DNA from 3 places in the Hymenobacter swuensis DY53 genome. Region 2 is predicted to be linked to each of the others. Evidence: riboswitches for the same ligand, from Rfam matches in the RefSeq annotation. Region 2 holds a riboswitch; each other region holds the start of a gene.
What was found. Region 2 has a riboswitch for S-adenosylmethionine ahead of HSW_RS09440 (phosphoadenylyl-sulfate reductase). Riboswitches for the same ligand answer to the same signal wherever they lie in the genome.
Positions count from the first base shown of each region.

Region 1: another riboswitch for S-adenosylmethionine. It lies ahead of HSW_RS19320 (O-acetylhomoserine aminocarboxypropyltransferase/cysteine synthase family protein); the one in region 2 lies ahead of HSW_RS09440 (phosphoadenylyl-sulfate reductase).
Region 3: another riboswitch for S-adenosylmethionine. It lies ahead of metH (methionine synthase); the one in region 2 lies ahead of HSW_RS09440 (phosphoadenylyl-sulfate reductase).

Region 1 covers NZ_CP007145.1:4,167,485-4,171,663, reverse strand. Annotated here, with positions in the region: gene metX (homoserine O-acetyltransferase MetX) at 1-146, opposite strand, end outside; gene HSW_RS19320 (O-acetylhomoserine aminocarboxypropyltransferase/cysteine synthase family protein) at 400-1,782, opposite strand; SAM riboswitch class I at 2,174-2,287, opposite strand; gene HSW_RS19315 (LysM peptidoglycan-binding domain-containing protein) at 2,632-2,925, opposite strand; gene HSW_RS19310 (lipocalin family protein) at 3,167-3,586, shown strand; gene HSW_RS19305 (erythromycin esterase family protein) at 3,765-4,179, shown strand, end outside.
Region 2 covers NZ_CP007145.1:1,877,627-1,881,805, reverse strand. Annotated here, with positions in the region: gene HSW_RS09445 (lipopolysaccharide biosynthesis protein) at 1-906, shown strand, start outside; SAM riboswitch class I at 1,088-1,179, shown strand; gene HSW_RS09440 (phosphoadenylyl-sulfate reductase) at 1,494-2,273, shown strand; gene cysD (sulfate adenylyltransferase subunit CysD) at 2,466-3,374, shown strand; gene HSW_RS09430 (sulfate adenylyltransferase subunit 1) at 3,471-4,179, shown strand, end outside.
Region 3 covers NZ_CP007145.1:4,566,028-4,570,206, reverse strand. Annotated here, with positions in the region: gene metH (methionine synthase) at 1-2,254, opposite strand, end outside; SAM riboswitch class I at 2,326-2,439, opposite strand; gene HSW_RS20915 (OmpA family protein) at 2,668-3,765, shown strand; gene HSW_RS20910 (OmpA family protein) at 3,850-4,179, shown strand, end outside.

The DNA of each region.
Region 1 (4,179 bases), 2.3 Mb from region 2:
GCATGGCACACCCACACCACATTGTCGCGGGAGGAGTTGAGGCGGCCGTAAGTGTGGTACGTCACCTCTACCCGAGGCAACACGGCTCCGTTTTCCAGCCGCAGCGGCCGGGGCAAACGAAACACATGGGATTCTGCGGAAGGCATTGGGGGAGAATTATGAGTGATGAATTAGGAGAGTTGAGTGATGAATGATGAAATGGGGCTTTGCGTGGATGGGTTGGGCTGCCAATTCATCATTCATCACTCATAATTCAACTCTCAGAAAAAGGTGCGGGCGACTTGATTCCGGGGCTTCCTCTCTCACGAAAAGCTCCGGCGTACGCCCGCCGCCACATGCTGGAAGGTGCTAGCCTGGCCGCTCTCTCACCTGCGGCCGGACGATAACCCCTCTCAAGTTTTACACTTCCAGCGGTGCAGCGTGTTCAGTTTCGGGTTCGGGCAGTAGGGTGCCTTCGGCAGTATTGGGCGTGGCGGCGTTGCGCACCGCATCGAAAGCCTGCTGCAAATCGGCGCGGATATCGTCAAAGTGCTCAATACCTACCGACAGACGCAGCAGCGTGGGCAGTACGCCGGCCGCGCGCTGCTCTTCATCGGAAAGCTGCTGGTGGGTAGTAGCCGAGGGCTGGATAATGAGCGTCTTGGCGTCGCCCACGTTGGCCAAGTGGCTCACGAGTTTCAGGTTGTCGATGAATTGGGTGGCGGTTTCCTTGCTGCCTTTGATGGCGAAGGTGAGCACGCCGCCGTAGCCGCGCTTCAGATATTTCTGGGCCAGCTTGTGGTAGGGGCTGCTGGGCAGGCCGGGGTAGTTGACAGCTTCCACCTGCGGATGCTGCTCCAGCCAGGTAGCCACCCGCAACGCATTTTCCACGGTACGCTCTACCCGCAGGCTCAGTGTTTCGAGGCCCTGCAGCAGCAGGAAGGAGTTGAACGGGCTCTGCGAAGGACCGAAGTCCCGCAAGCCTTCTACCCGGGCCCGGATGATGAAGGCAATGTTGCCGAACGGGCCGTTCTTGCCGAACACATCGTTGAAAATCAGCCCATGGTAGCCGTCGGATGGCTCCGTGAACTGCGGGAACTTGCCGTTGCCGAAGTCGTAGGTGCCGCCGTCCACAATCACGCCGCCCACGCTGGTGCCGTGGCCTCCAATCCACTTCGTAGCCGATTCCACCACGATGCTGGCGCCGTGCTCCAGGGGCCGGAACAGGTAGCCACCCGCCCCGAAGGTATTATCCACGATAAGCGGCAAGTCGTGCTTGTTGGCAATGGCGGCAATGGCCTCGAAATCCGGAATGCTGAAGCTGGGATTACCAATGGTTTCTAGGTAGATGGCCTTAGTCTTCTCGTCGATCAGGGCTTCAAACTTGGAGGGCTGGTCCCCGTCGGCAAAGCGCACCTCAATGCCCAGGCGCTTGAAGGCCACCTTGAACTGGTTATAGGTGCCGCCGTACAGGTGCGTGGTGCTCACGAAGTTGTCGCCGGCCTGCAGGATGTTGTTGAGGGCAATGAACTGGGCCGCCTGCCCCGACGATACCGCTAAAGCCGCTACGCCGCCTTCCAGGGCCGCCACGCGCTGCTCAAATACGTCGGTGGTAGGGTTCATTAGGCGGGTGTAGATATTGCCGAACTCCTTCAGGGCAAACAGGTTAGCGCCGTGCTCGGCGTTCTTGAACACGTAGCTGGTGGTCTGATGAATCGGCACGGCGCGGGAGCCGGTTATGGGGTCAGGCTGCTGGCCGGCGTGGAGTTGGAGCGTCTCGAAGTGGAAGTTCTGCGTGGACATGATGAGGCTGATTTAGAAGGCGTTGGGATATCGGAAGAAGGAGCGCAAACCGCTGGAAAAAGCCTGCCTGAGTGAGGCAGGAATCACATCAAAACCACCGAAAAATGCTGGATGCAAGGCGGTTAGAATGCGGTGGGGCTGCCGGGTGCCGGAAGTCGGCACCACCGGTCAGAGCCGGGATAAAAAAAGGAGGAGGGGAGGCTGCGTAGCCGGACTCAGGCTAGCAACAGCAACAACACGCGCTGCAACAGCCACGCATTCGCATTCGGTAGGTGGCCAGAGCGGCAACTGGGGAAACGCGGAAACCCCACGGCGAAGCGGCAGACCCGAAGGTAGCCGGAGCGGTGGGGACGAACTGGGCGAAAGTGGGGGCGTTGTGCATGGTACTCCTGGGTTATATGCCCCGCCGCCAAATGGCTGGTCGGGTAGGAATTGGCACCTTTCGCGCGGTCGAAGGTTGCCAGTGGGTCAGGGAGCCTATTCTCTCGCCACTTCTGTATAAATCCTATGAAAACTTCCTCGTCGCTAACGAAGGAGTACCGGGTTGGTGTTGCAAAGGTAGCAGCGTATTTTTGAGATATGCAAGCTGCATGAAAAATATTTATTCCCGGCTGGCCCTTTGTTAGCCGGGCGAACTGTTGATTGTATAGGATTGATAGAGAAACAATTGTCAGGTGCGTTGTACTTGTAGTGGCCCGTTTGCTGCGAAGTAGAAAGTAAACAGGCGGGTTATCAGCCCTTACTTACTCGTGTATCAGGCGACTAAAAACTACTGTCTTCAACCTTATATAAACAGCAAAAAGGCCGCCTTTGTAAGGCTGCCTTTTTGAATATTACCAAGAAGTTGATCTAGCTTACAGCTTTGGGTAGCGTAAGTACCTGGCCTACCTCAATTTTGTCGGGGTCAGAGCCGATAATGGCTTTGTTGGCTTCGTAAATCTGGTGCCATTTGGAGCCGTCGCCGTAATGGTTGCGAGCAATTTTGGAAAGGGAATCACCGCTTACTACCGTGTAGGTTTCACCGGCGGCGGCTGTTTTATCAGCGTTGCCGAAGAAATCCGTGGCACCACCGGCAGCCGGTTTTGCGGCGGGTTCAACCGGTTTTTTTTCGCCTTCGTTGGAGAGAAAATCGAACAGTCCCATAAGATGTAGATGCGTTAAGAGGAAAAGAGGGGAAAGAAGTGACGGACTGCAGCAGGGCGGGGGCGTCAGGGTGTCTTACGCCGTGGTAAGCAATTGGTTGTACAACCCATCGATTCTGTACGGTTGAGGTTTGAAAGCAGCGAACATCTTATTGGCTGACCCCGTAAGAGGCGCTGTAATGGCCCTGAAAATGGGTTGTGCCTTACCCTGCTACTTTCTTCACCTTACTTCTTTCTCCCCCATGAAAACCCTGACCTCCCCTTTCCGCCTTCTGGCCAGCCTGCTTGTCTTATTGGTGCTCTTCACTGCTGCTTCCTGCGGTAGCAAAGAAGGCAAAGTAGAAGGTGTAAATATGCTGTATGGTGCTACCAGCAAAGTGTGGAAAACCGATAAAGAGCTAAGTGCCACCGGCGACAAAGTAAAGCAAACCGATGCTCAGGAAGACGAGCGGATTACCTTCTTTGCCAACGGCCAGTACAACATGACTTCGCCCGCTGGCGCGGTAAATGGTAAATACGACTTCAACCAGGCCGGCAAAACCATTACGATGACGCCCGACGGTGCTGCCCAAAGCAACACGTTTACTGTAGTAACGCTCACTGATGATAAGCTCACGCTAAAGAGCGACGCTGGTGCTGAACTGCGCCTGGAAAAAGAATAAGCGGCGTCAAGCTGCCCGATCTTTCACAAGAATCGCCCTGTTGCATTTGCGGCAGGGCGATTTTTTGTACCATAAATCCTGGTGGAAAGAAGTGGGGGCTACTCCTGTGACAGGGCCAGAATGCCGCAAAAGGTTATAGCTTGCCAGCCGGTCTATCTCTTCTCTTTATCTTATTCGCATGTTCGTGCCTATCCGCCAATTGGCGCTGCTCAGCATACTGCTTTTGCTCAGCAGCTCCGTCCGCACGCTGGCTCAGTCTGCCCCGGCTACTACTACCCAAGCTCTGCCTGTGCATGCAGTGCGTACGATTGATCCGGCTGATACCAATTTCTCAGATTTGGACTTCCTCCGCCAGGAAATTGGCGGTGCGCGGGTGGTAATGCTCGGCGAGCCGACGCATGGCGTCGGGACGGTTACGCAGGCGAAAATCAGGCTGATACGATTTCTGCAGGAGCGGATGGGTTTTACTACTGTGGCGTTTGAAAGCGGCTTCTACGCACTGGACCGCGCCGAGCGCGAAGTTCAGACGGGCGCGCCGGCCTCGACTGCTACTATGGCTTCGGTATATCCGGTCTGGACGGAAACGGAGGAGT
Region 2 (4,179 bases):
GTACTCTTGCTGACTGGTTATCTGCTACACATTGGGGAGTTGCACTGGCGGCCCCGGCGGGCGGTGCTGGCGGTTCGGCCGGTGCAGGAATTGCTAAGCGTGGGTGCCTTTACGCTCCTGAGCTCCCTGGCCGGCAGCATCATCATGTACATTGATAACCTGATGGTAGGGGCCCAGGTGAACCTGGCGGCGGCCGGTATTTACGGTATTGCCTTCAACATTAGTACGGCCCTGGCTATTCCGGCCCGTTCCCTCAACAAGATTGCCTTCCCCTTATTAGCCGACTACTGGAAGCAACAGAACTTACCGGGCATGGCCGATTTCTACCGGCGCACCACCCGTCTCAACACCCTCATCGGCTGCTTTCTGGCACTGGGCATTGGGCTGAATCTGGACTTCATCTACTCCTTCATGCGCGCCGACTACGCGCAGGGCACCGTGGTGGTGCTCTTGCTGCTGGGCAGCCGTCTGTTCGATGGCATCACCGGCGTCAACGGCCTCATCCTGATTACCTCCCCCCGTTACCGCTTCGACCTGATTTTTAACAGTTCCCTGGCCCTACTTACCATCGTCCTCAACGTGGTGCTGATTCCGCGCCTCGGGATACTAGGAGCAGCCCTGGCCGCGGTGGCCGCCCAGATGAGCATCAACCTGGCCCGCACTTGGTTTGTATGGTACACCTTTAAAATGCAGCCGTTTACGTGGCGAATTCCGCTGATTCTGCTCATCACGGCTGTGGCGGGTGGGTTGGCATGGCTGGTGCCAACGCTTGACTCGCCACTGCTTACCATGCTGCTCCGGTCTACGGTAATAACTGCTGTATATAGCGGCCTGATTCTGGTTACTGGCACCGCCCCCGAGGTAATAACACTGTTCAGGAGCCTAAAAAAGCGGCTCGGCTTTTAGCCTGTTTCCGGTAGCCTTCCGTCCCCTTAGCACTTGGGTTGCTTGCTCCCCGCAGCAACAGGGCGTTAGCTTTGGCGGGCCACCAACCACCACAATTTCTTCCTTAGAAAAGAAAAATTTGGAAGTATAAAATTCTGGCTCGTACATTTGGGGTACCAATTCTTTACCCCAAAAAGGATTGTTTTTATACAGAGGCGTGGAGAGACAGGCTCGACGAAACGCCGGCAACCAGCGGAACTTCCGAAACGGTGCCAAGTCCTGACCATATAAAAACAAGTTGCCGTGAAATCCTTGTTCAACGCCACCGCCGCTTCTGCTACCTTCTGTGCCGTACAGCATGGATGTTGTGGGTTGATGGGTATGTGTTGTTGTCAGGGCTAGGCACGCTCCCGTTTTTCTGGTTTGTGCGCCGCCCATTCCTGAGCTGATCCGCGCGTTTGTGCCGTCGGCCAGAGGAGTCGCACGCCCGTTTCTGTTTCGTTGAAAACCGCGCTGCGCCGTTGCGTAGTCCGTTTTTGTCGAGGCCATCTGCTGGCCGGAACGCTCTGCCCCTTTCGGCAAAGCGCTTCCTCCTCCCCCTTCCTGCTATGCCTGTAGCTGATGCTGCGCCGGCCGCCCACGCCTTGCTGGACCGTCTGCGCCCTCACCTGGTGGCCGCCTCCGCCCTGGAGCGCCTCCGTCTGGTAGCCGAAACCTTTCCTGGTCAGGCCGTTTTTTCTACCTCTTTCGGGCTGGAAGACCAGATAATCAGTCACCTGATTTTCGTCCACGACCTGCCTATTGAGGTGTTCACCCTCGATACCGGTCGCAACTTCCAGGAAACCTACGCCACTTGGAACAAGACGCTGATCAGATACCAGCAGCCCATTGCGGTGTACGTCCCGCAGCGTGAAGCCCTCGAAAACCTCCTGCTGCACAAAGGCCCTAACTCCTTCTACGAGAGCGTGGACAACCGCAAAGAGTGCTGCCACATCCGCAAGGTAGAGCCTTTGAACCGAGCTCTGGCCGGCCGCGGGGCCTGGGTAACCGGCATCCGGGCCGAACAATCCCAGAATCGGCAGACGATGGACCCGCTGGAGTGGGACGCAGCGCACAACCTCGTGAAAATCCACCCGCTGTTTGATTGGACCTGGGAGCAGGCGCTGGCCTTTGTGCAGCAGGAGGGCATTCCGGTGAATCCGCTGCATCAACAGGGTTTCGTGAGCATCGGTTGCGCCCCCTGCACCCGCGCCATTCGTCCCGGCGAGGATTTCCGGGCCGGCCGCTGGTGGTGGGAAGACCTTTCGGCCAAGGAGTGCGGCCTGCACACCACTGCCGCCCCACACGACGGACCGGACCCGGTGGTGGAGCCGGTACCAGCCGGGTAGAACGGCAAAAAAAGAACGCCATGCTGAGCGAAGTCGAAGCATCTCTACCGCTGGCTACCAATTTGATTCCAACGACAACCGCTCCGTAGCCCAGGGTTTAAACCCTGGGCTAATGAACCACACGAAGCGGTAGAGATGCTTCGGCTGCGCTCAGCATGACGGACAAAAACAGAACTGAAATCCAGACTTCATATGAGTACCACTTTCGATTACCTCGACCGGCTGGAAGCCGAAGCCATCCACATCCTGCGGGAGGTAGCGGGGCAGTTTGAGCGGCCGGCCCTGCTGTTCTCGGGCGGCAAGGACTCTATTGTGCTGACGCGCCTGGCCGAAAAAGCCTTCCGCCCCGGCCGCTTTCCTTTCCCGCTGGTGCACGTGGATACCGGCCACAACTTCCCCGAAGTGCTGCAGTACCGCGACCAGCTGGCTGCACAACTTGGCGAAAAGCTGATCGTGCGCAAGGTGGAAGACACCATTAAGCGGCAGCGCCTGCGCGAGCCAGGCGGGAAGTACCCCAGCCGCAACCCACTACAGACTTACACGCTGTTGGAGGTAATTGAGGAGTTTGAGTTCGACGCCTGCATTGGCGGGGCCCGCCGCGACGAGGAGAAGGCCCGGGCCAAGGAGCGCATCTTCTCGGTGCGCGACGAGTTTGGCCAGTGGGACCCCAAGCGCCAGCGCCCCGAGCTCTGGAACATCTACAACGGCCGCATTCAGAAGGGCGAAAACGTGCGCGTGTTCCCTATTTCCAACTGGACGGAGCTGGACGTGTGGCGCTACATCCAGCGCGAAAACATTCCGCTGCCCGATATCTACTTCGGCCACGAGCGTACCTGCGTGGTGCTGCCCTCGGGCCAGCTGCTGGGCCTCTCGGAGCACCTGCAGCTGGATGAAGAGGACGAAATCGTGACCCGGCAGGTGCGCTTCCGCACTGTGGGCGACTCCACCTGCACCGCCGCCGTGGAAAGCGACGCGGCTACCGTGGAGGACATCATCCAGGACCTGCTGCTGGCCAAAGTGAGCGAGCGGGGCGCCACCCGCCTCGACGACAACATCTCCGAAGCCGGCATGGAAGACCGCAAGCGCAACGGATACTTTTAAGTGGTGAAGTTGTGATAGGTGAAGTCGTGAAAATCCTCACGCTTCACCCCATCAGCACAGCAATTCACAATTTCACAACCTCACAATTTCACTAACATGGACTTACTTCGATTTATTACCTGCGGCAGCGTGGACGACGGTAAAAGCACTCTGATCGGGCGGCTGCTGTACGACTCCGAATCCGTGTCGCTGGACGTGCTGGCGGCGCTGGAGAAGCGGCAGGCCTCGGGCGGCGTGGTTGACTTGGCGTTGCTGACCGACGGGCTGCGCGCCGAACGGGAACAGGGCATCACCATCGACGTGGCATACAAGTACTTCACCACCCCGCGCCGCAAATTCATCATCACCGACGCGCCCGGCCACGTGCAATACACCCGCAACATGGTGACTGGGGCCAGCAATGCCGACCTGGCCATTGTGCTGGTGGATGCGCGCCAGGGCGTGATTGAGCAAACCCGCCGCCACACCCTCATTGCCGCGCTGCTGGGCATCCGGCACTTTGTGCTGGCTGTGAACAAGATGGACCTAGTGAACTACGAGGAGGCCGTGTTTGCCCGCATTGCCACCGACTACGCCGAGCTCACCAACCACTTCCACCTGCCCGCCGCCACGGCCATTCCGCTGAGTGCTTTGCAAGGCGACAACGTGGTGAAGCCCAGCCAGCACCTGCCCTGGTACACCGGTCCCAGCCTGCTCGAACACTTGGAAACCGTGCCCGGCGCCGTAGAAACCGCCGCTGCCCCGCGCTTTCAAGTGCAGTACGTCATTCGCCCCCAGACGCCCGAGCTGCCCGACTACCGCGGCT
Region 3 (4,179 bases), 2.2 Mb from region 2:
CCGTCTGCCGGTCGCCGCTTTGCTTGTCGGCCAGCAGGTAAGGCTCCAGATACGCCACCGCCTTCTTCATTACGCGGGCCGACTTCACCACCTGGGGCAGGAACATCTTGCCGGCACCGAACAAGTCGCCGACCACGTTCATGCCGGCCATCAGCGGGCCTTCAATCACCTCCAGCGGGCGGCCTACCAGTTGCCGCACTTCCTCAGTATCCTGGTCGATGAATTCGGTAATGCCTTTCACCAGCGCGTGTTGCAAACGCTCCTTCACCGGCAAACTGCGCCAGGCGTCGGCCACCACTTCCACCTTGTCTTTCTGCTTCACCGTGTCGGCGAAGTCCACGAGGCGTTCGGTGGCATCGGCGCGGCGATTCAGCAGCACGTCTTCCACCAGCTCCAGCAGATCCTGGGGTACTTCATCATACACAGCCAGCTGGCTGGGGTTCACGATGCCCATGTCCAGGCCGGCGCGGATGGCGTGGTAGAGAAAGGCCGAGTGCATGGCCTCACGCACCACATCGTTGCCGCGGAACGAGAAGCTGATGTTCGAAACGCCGCCGCTGGTGAGGGCGCCGGGCAGGTTCTGCTTGATCCAGCGGACGGCCTCGATGAAGTCCAGCGCGTAGTTGCGGTGCTCCTCCATGCCGGTGCCCACCGTCAGGATGTTGGGGTCGAAGATGATGTCCTCGGCCGGGAAACCGACTTCGTTCACCAGGATATCGTAGCTGCGCTGGCAGATTTCGATGCGCTTCTCGTAGTTGTCGGCCTGGCCGTTTTCGTCAAAGGCCATGACCACCACGGCCGCGCCGTACTGGCGTACGGTGCGGGCCCGCTGCCGGAATACGTCCTCGCCCTCCTTCAACGAAATGGAGTTGACGATGCTCTTGCCCTGCACGCACTTGAGGCCGGCTTCCAGCACGCTCCACTTCGAGGAGTCAATCATGACGGGCACCCGCGAAATGTCGGGTTCCGAGGCAATCAGGTTCAGGAAGGTGGTCATGGCCTGCTCCGAGTCGAGCATGCCTTCGTCCATGTTCACGTCAATCACCTGGGCGCCGCCTTCTACCTGGTCGCGGGCCACTTGCAGGGCTTGCTCGTAGTTGCCGGTCCGGATGAGGCGGGCAAAGGCGCGGCTGCCGGTGACGTTGCACCGCTCGCCCACGTTCACGAACAGGCTGTCGGGGTACACGCCAAACGGTTCCAGACCGCTCAGACGAGTGGCTTTGGGTACCTTGGGCAGGGTGCGCGGCGCGTATTTCTCCGCCAGCCGGGCCAACTCACCGATGTGCTGGGGCGTGGTGCCACAACAGCCACCCACTACCGTCACGAGGCCGTCGGCCAAGTAGCCTTCCACCACGCCCGCAAATTCCTGGGCCGACTCATCGTAGCCGCCAAAGGCGTTGGGCAAACCGGCGTTGGGGTAGGCCGAAATGTGCACGTCGGCAATGCGGCTCAGCTCCTTGATGTACACCTTGAGCTGGTCGGCGCCGAGGGCACAGTTCAAACCCACACTCAGCAGCGGCAGGTGGCGGATGGAATTCCAGAAGGCCTCCACGGTCTGCCCGCTCAGGGTACGGCCCGAGGCGTCGGTAATCGTACCCGAAATCATGACCGGCACCACTTTGCCGCCTTCGTCGAAGAACTTCTGCACCGCGTACAAAGCGGCCTTGGCGTTGAGCGTGTCGAAGATGGTTTCGATGAGCAGCGCGTCGGAGCCGCCGTCCACGAGGCCGCGCACCTGCTCCAGGTAGGCGGTGGCCAGCTCATCGAAGGTCACGGCCCGGAAGCCGGGGCGGTTGACGTCGGGCGAGAGGCTGGCGGTGCGGTTGGTTGGCCCCACGGCCCCGGCCACGAAGCGCGGCTTGTCGGGCGTGAGGGCCGTAAAGGCATCCGCCGACTCCCGCGCTAGCCGCGCCGACTCGTAGTTCAACTCATATACCACGTGCTCCAGCGCGTAGTCGGCCTGGGCGATGGTGGTGCCGCTGAAGGTGTTGGTTTCCACCATGTCGGCCCCGGCCGCAAAGTACTCGTCGTGAATGCCCCGGATAATATCGGGCCGCGTGAGGCTGAGCAAATCGTTGTTGCCGCGCAGGGGATGCGAGTGATTGGCAAAGCGCGTACCCCGGAAATCTTCCTCCGTGAGCGTGTGGCGCTGAATCATGGTGCCCATGGCGCCGTCCAGAATCAGCACGCGCTGACGCAGGATGTCGTGAAGGGGAGACGCAGTAGGGGCGGAGGCGGTGAGGACGGTCGGCATATCGGCTCTTCTAAGGGGAATCAGCGGCAAAAAGTGCCTATCCAGAAAGAGCCGCGCCGGGAGCACGCCTGTTCTTATCTTCTTCCAGAGCCCGGAAAGGCCCTGAAACGGGAGTTAGCACCTTGTTTTATTTCAGGTTGCTAAGACGTCATCGGGCCCAATCCCTCGGTCTTTCTGGATAAGTAACACGGCGAAGATACAGCGGAATCGGCAAAAATCAATTCGGCCCGAACCGTCTGGCCTGCGTTGGTGCGCGGTGTTGCGGAAAAAAAATATATAGGTGCCGCCCGATAATTCGTTGTGGTAAAGCAGCCGCTTGGTTGAATTCCTTTTTCCTGCTTCTGAAGTTCTGCCGAATTTGCTTTCACCCGTAACTGTATCCCGCTATGCTACCAGCCCGCTACTTCCGAAACATGGCCTTTGGATGGCTACTGCTGCTCAGTGGCCTAAGTACCGCGCAGCCACGTACCAAGGGGGCAGGCCTGCGGGGGCAATACTACGAGGGCCAGAACTTCGGGAAGCTGGCCCTCAGTCGTATTGATCCGGGCATTGACTTCAACTGGACCATCGGGCCGACTGGCGACCATTTTGTGTCGCCGGGGCCGGGCGTACCGGGCGAGTGGTTCTCAGCGCGCTGGAAGGGTCACCTGTACGCCCCGGTAACGGGCGTGTACACGTTCCGGATGACGACGGACGACGGGATGCGGGTGTGGGTGGGCGGTCAGCGTATTCTGAATTCCTGGCAAAACCAAGCCGTCAGCAGCTACACGGCGCAGATTGCCCTCACGGCCGGGCGCTACTACCCCATCCGGGTAGACTATTACCAAGCCGGTCAGGATTCGCGCGCTTCACTGGCCTGGCAGCTACCGGCCACCATGGAGGAGCCGCAGCCGATTCCGGCGGCATATCTGTACGCCAGCCTGCCGGCTACGGCGGTGCCCATACCGGTAGCGGCCAGCAAACCCGAAGCTCAACCAGTCCGCCCGCAAACGGCGGGGCTACCGCCCGGCGTAACCAGTACGCCTCTTAAGCCGGCTGTAGTAGTGGGGCGGCGGCCGGTGGCTCCGGTTGCGCCCCGGCCCGTACGTCGTCCCCGCCGTACTCCGCCGCCGACAAATCCGGTGGCCCCGCCGGATACGGTGCCGCTGCCGGACTTATCGGCCCTGAGCAAAGGCGCGGCCGTAACGCTGCCTAACCTCTATTTCACCCAAAGCACCGCTGCGCTGCTGCCTTCCAGTCGTCCCACGCTCAACGCGCTGGCCCGTCGCCTGCGCGAGCAGCCGGCTATGCGGCTGGAAATAGCGGGCCACACCGATAATGTGGGCGAGGCGGCCCTGAACCTGCGCCTCTCCGAGCAGCGGGCCCGGGTGGTACGCCAGTACTTGGTGCAACAGGGCATCGACTCGGTGCGGCTGGCGGCGCGGGGCTACGGCGGCACCCGCCCGGTAGCCGACAACCGCGACCCACAGCAACGGCCCCGCAATCGTCGCGTGGAGGTGGTGGTACAGTAGCGGAAGGAAAAAGCGTAGGGTGAGTTGCGGTGTTGCAGGAAAAAGCGGGCTCCCTTCTATCTTGTAGCCCAATCTACCTGCCGCGTGACTTATTTCTATTGGAGCACCTTATTGCTGTGTGCTTCCGCCTGCCTTCCGACTACTGCCCAAACTCTGCCCGCGCACGGCTTGGCGGCTACGTATTATAACGGCGAAAACTTTGAGGAAGCCGTGGTGGAGCGCATCGATGCGCAGCTGGATTTCGAGTGGCACAGTCGGCCGCCGGCTACCGGTATCAGCAAAGAACATTTTTCGGTGTGCTGGACCGGCTTCCTGGAAGCACCGGCCACGGGCCTCTATATTCTGCACCTGACAGTGGATGATGGCGTGCGGGTGTGGATCGGCAACAGGCTGCTGCTGGAATCCTGGCGCAAC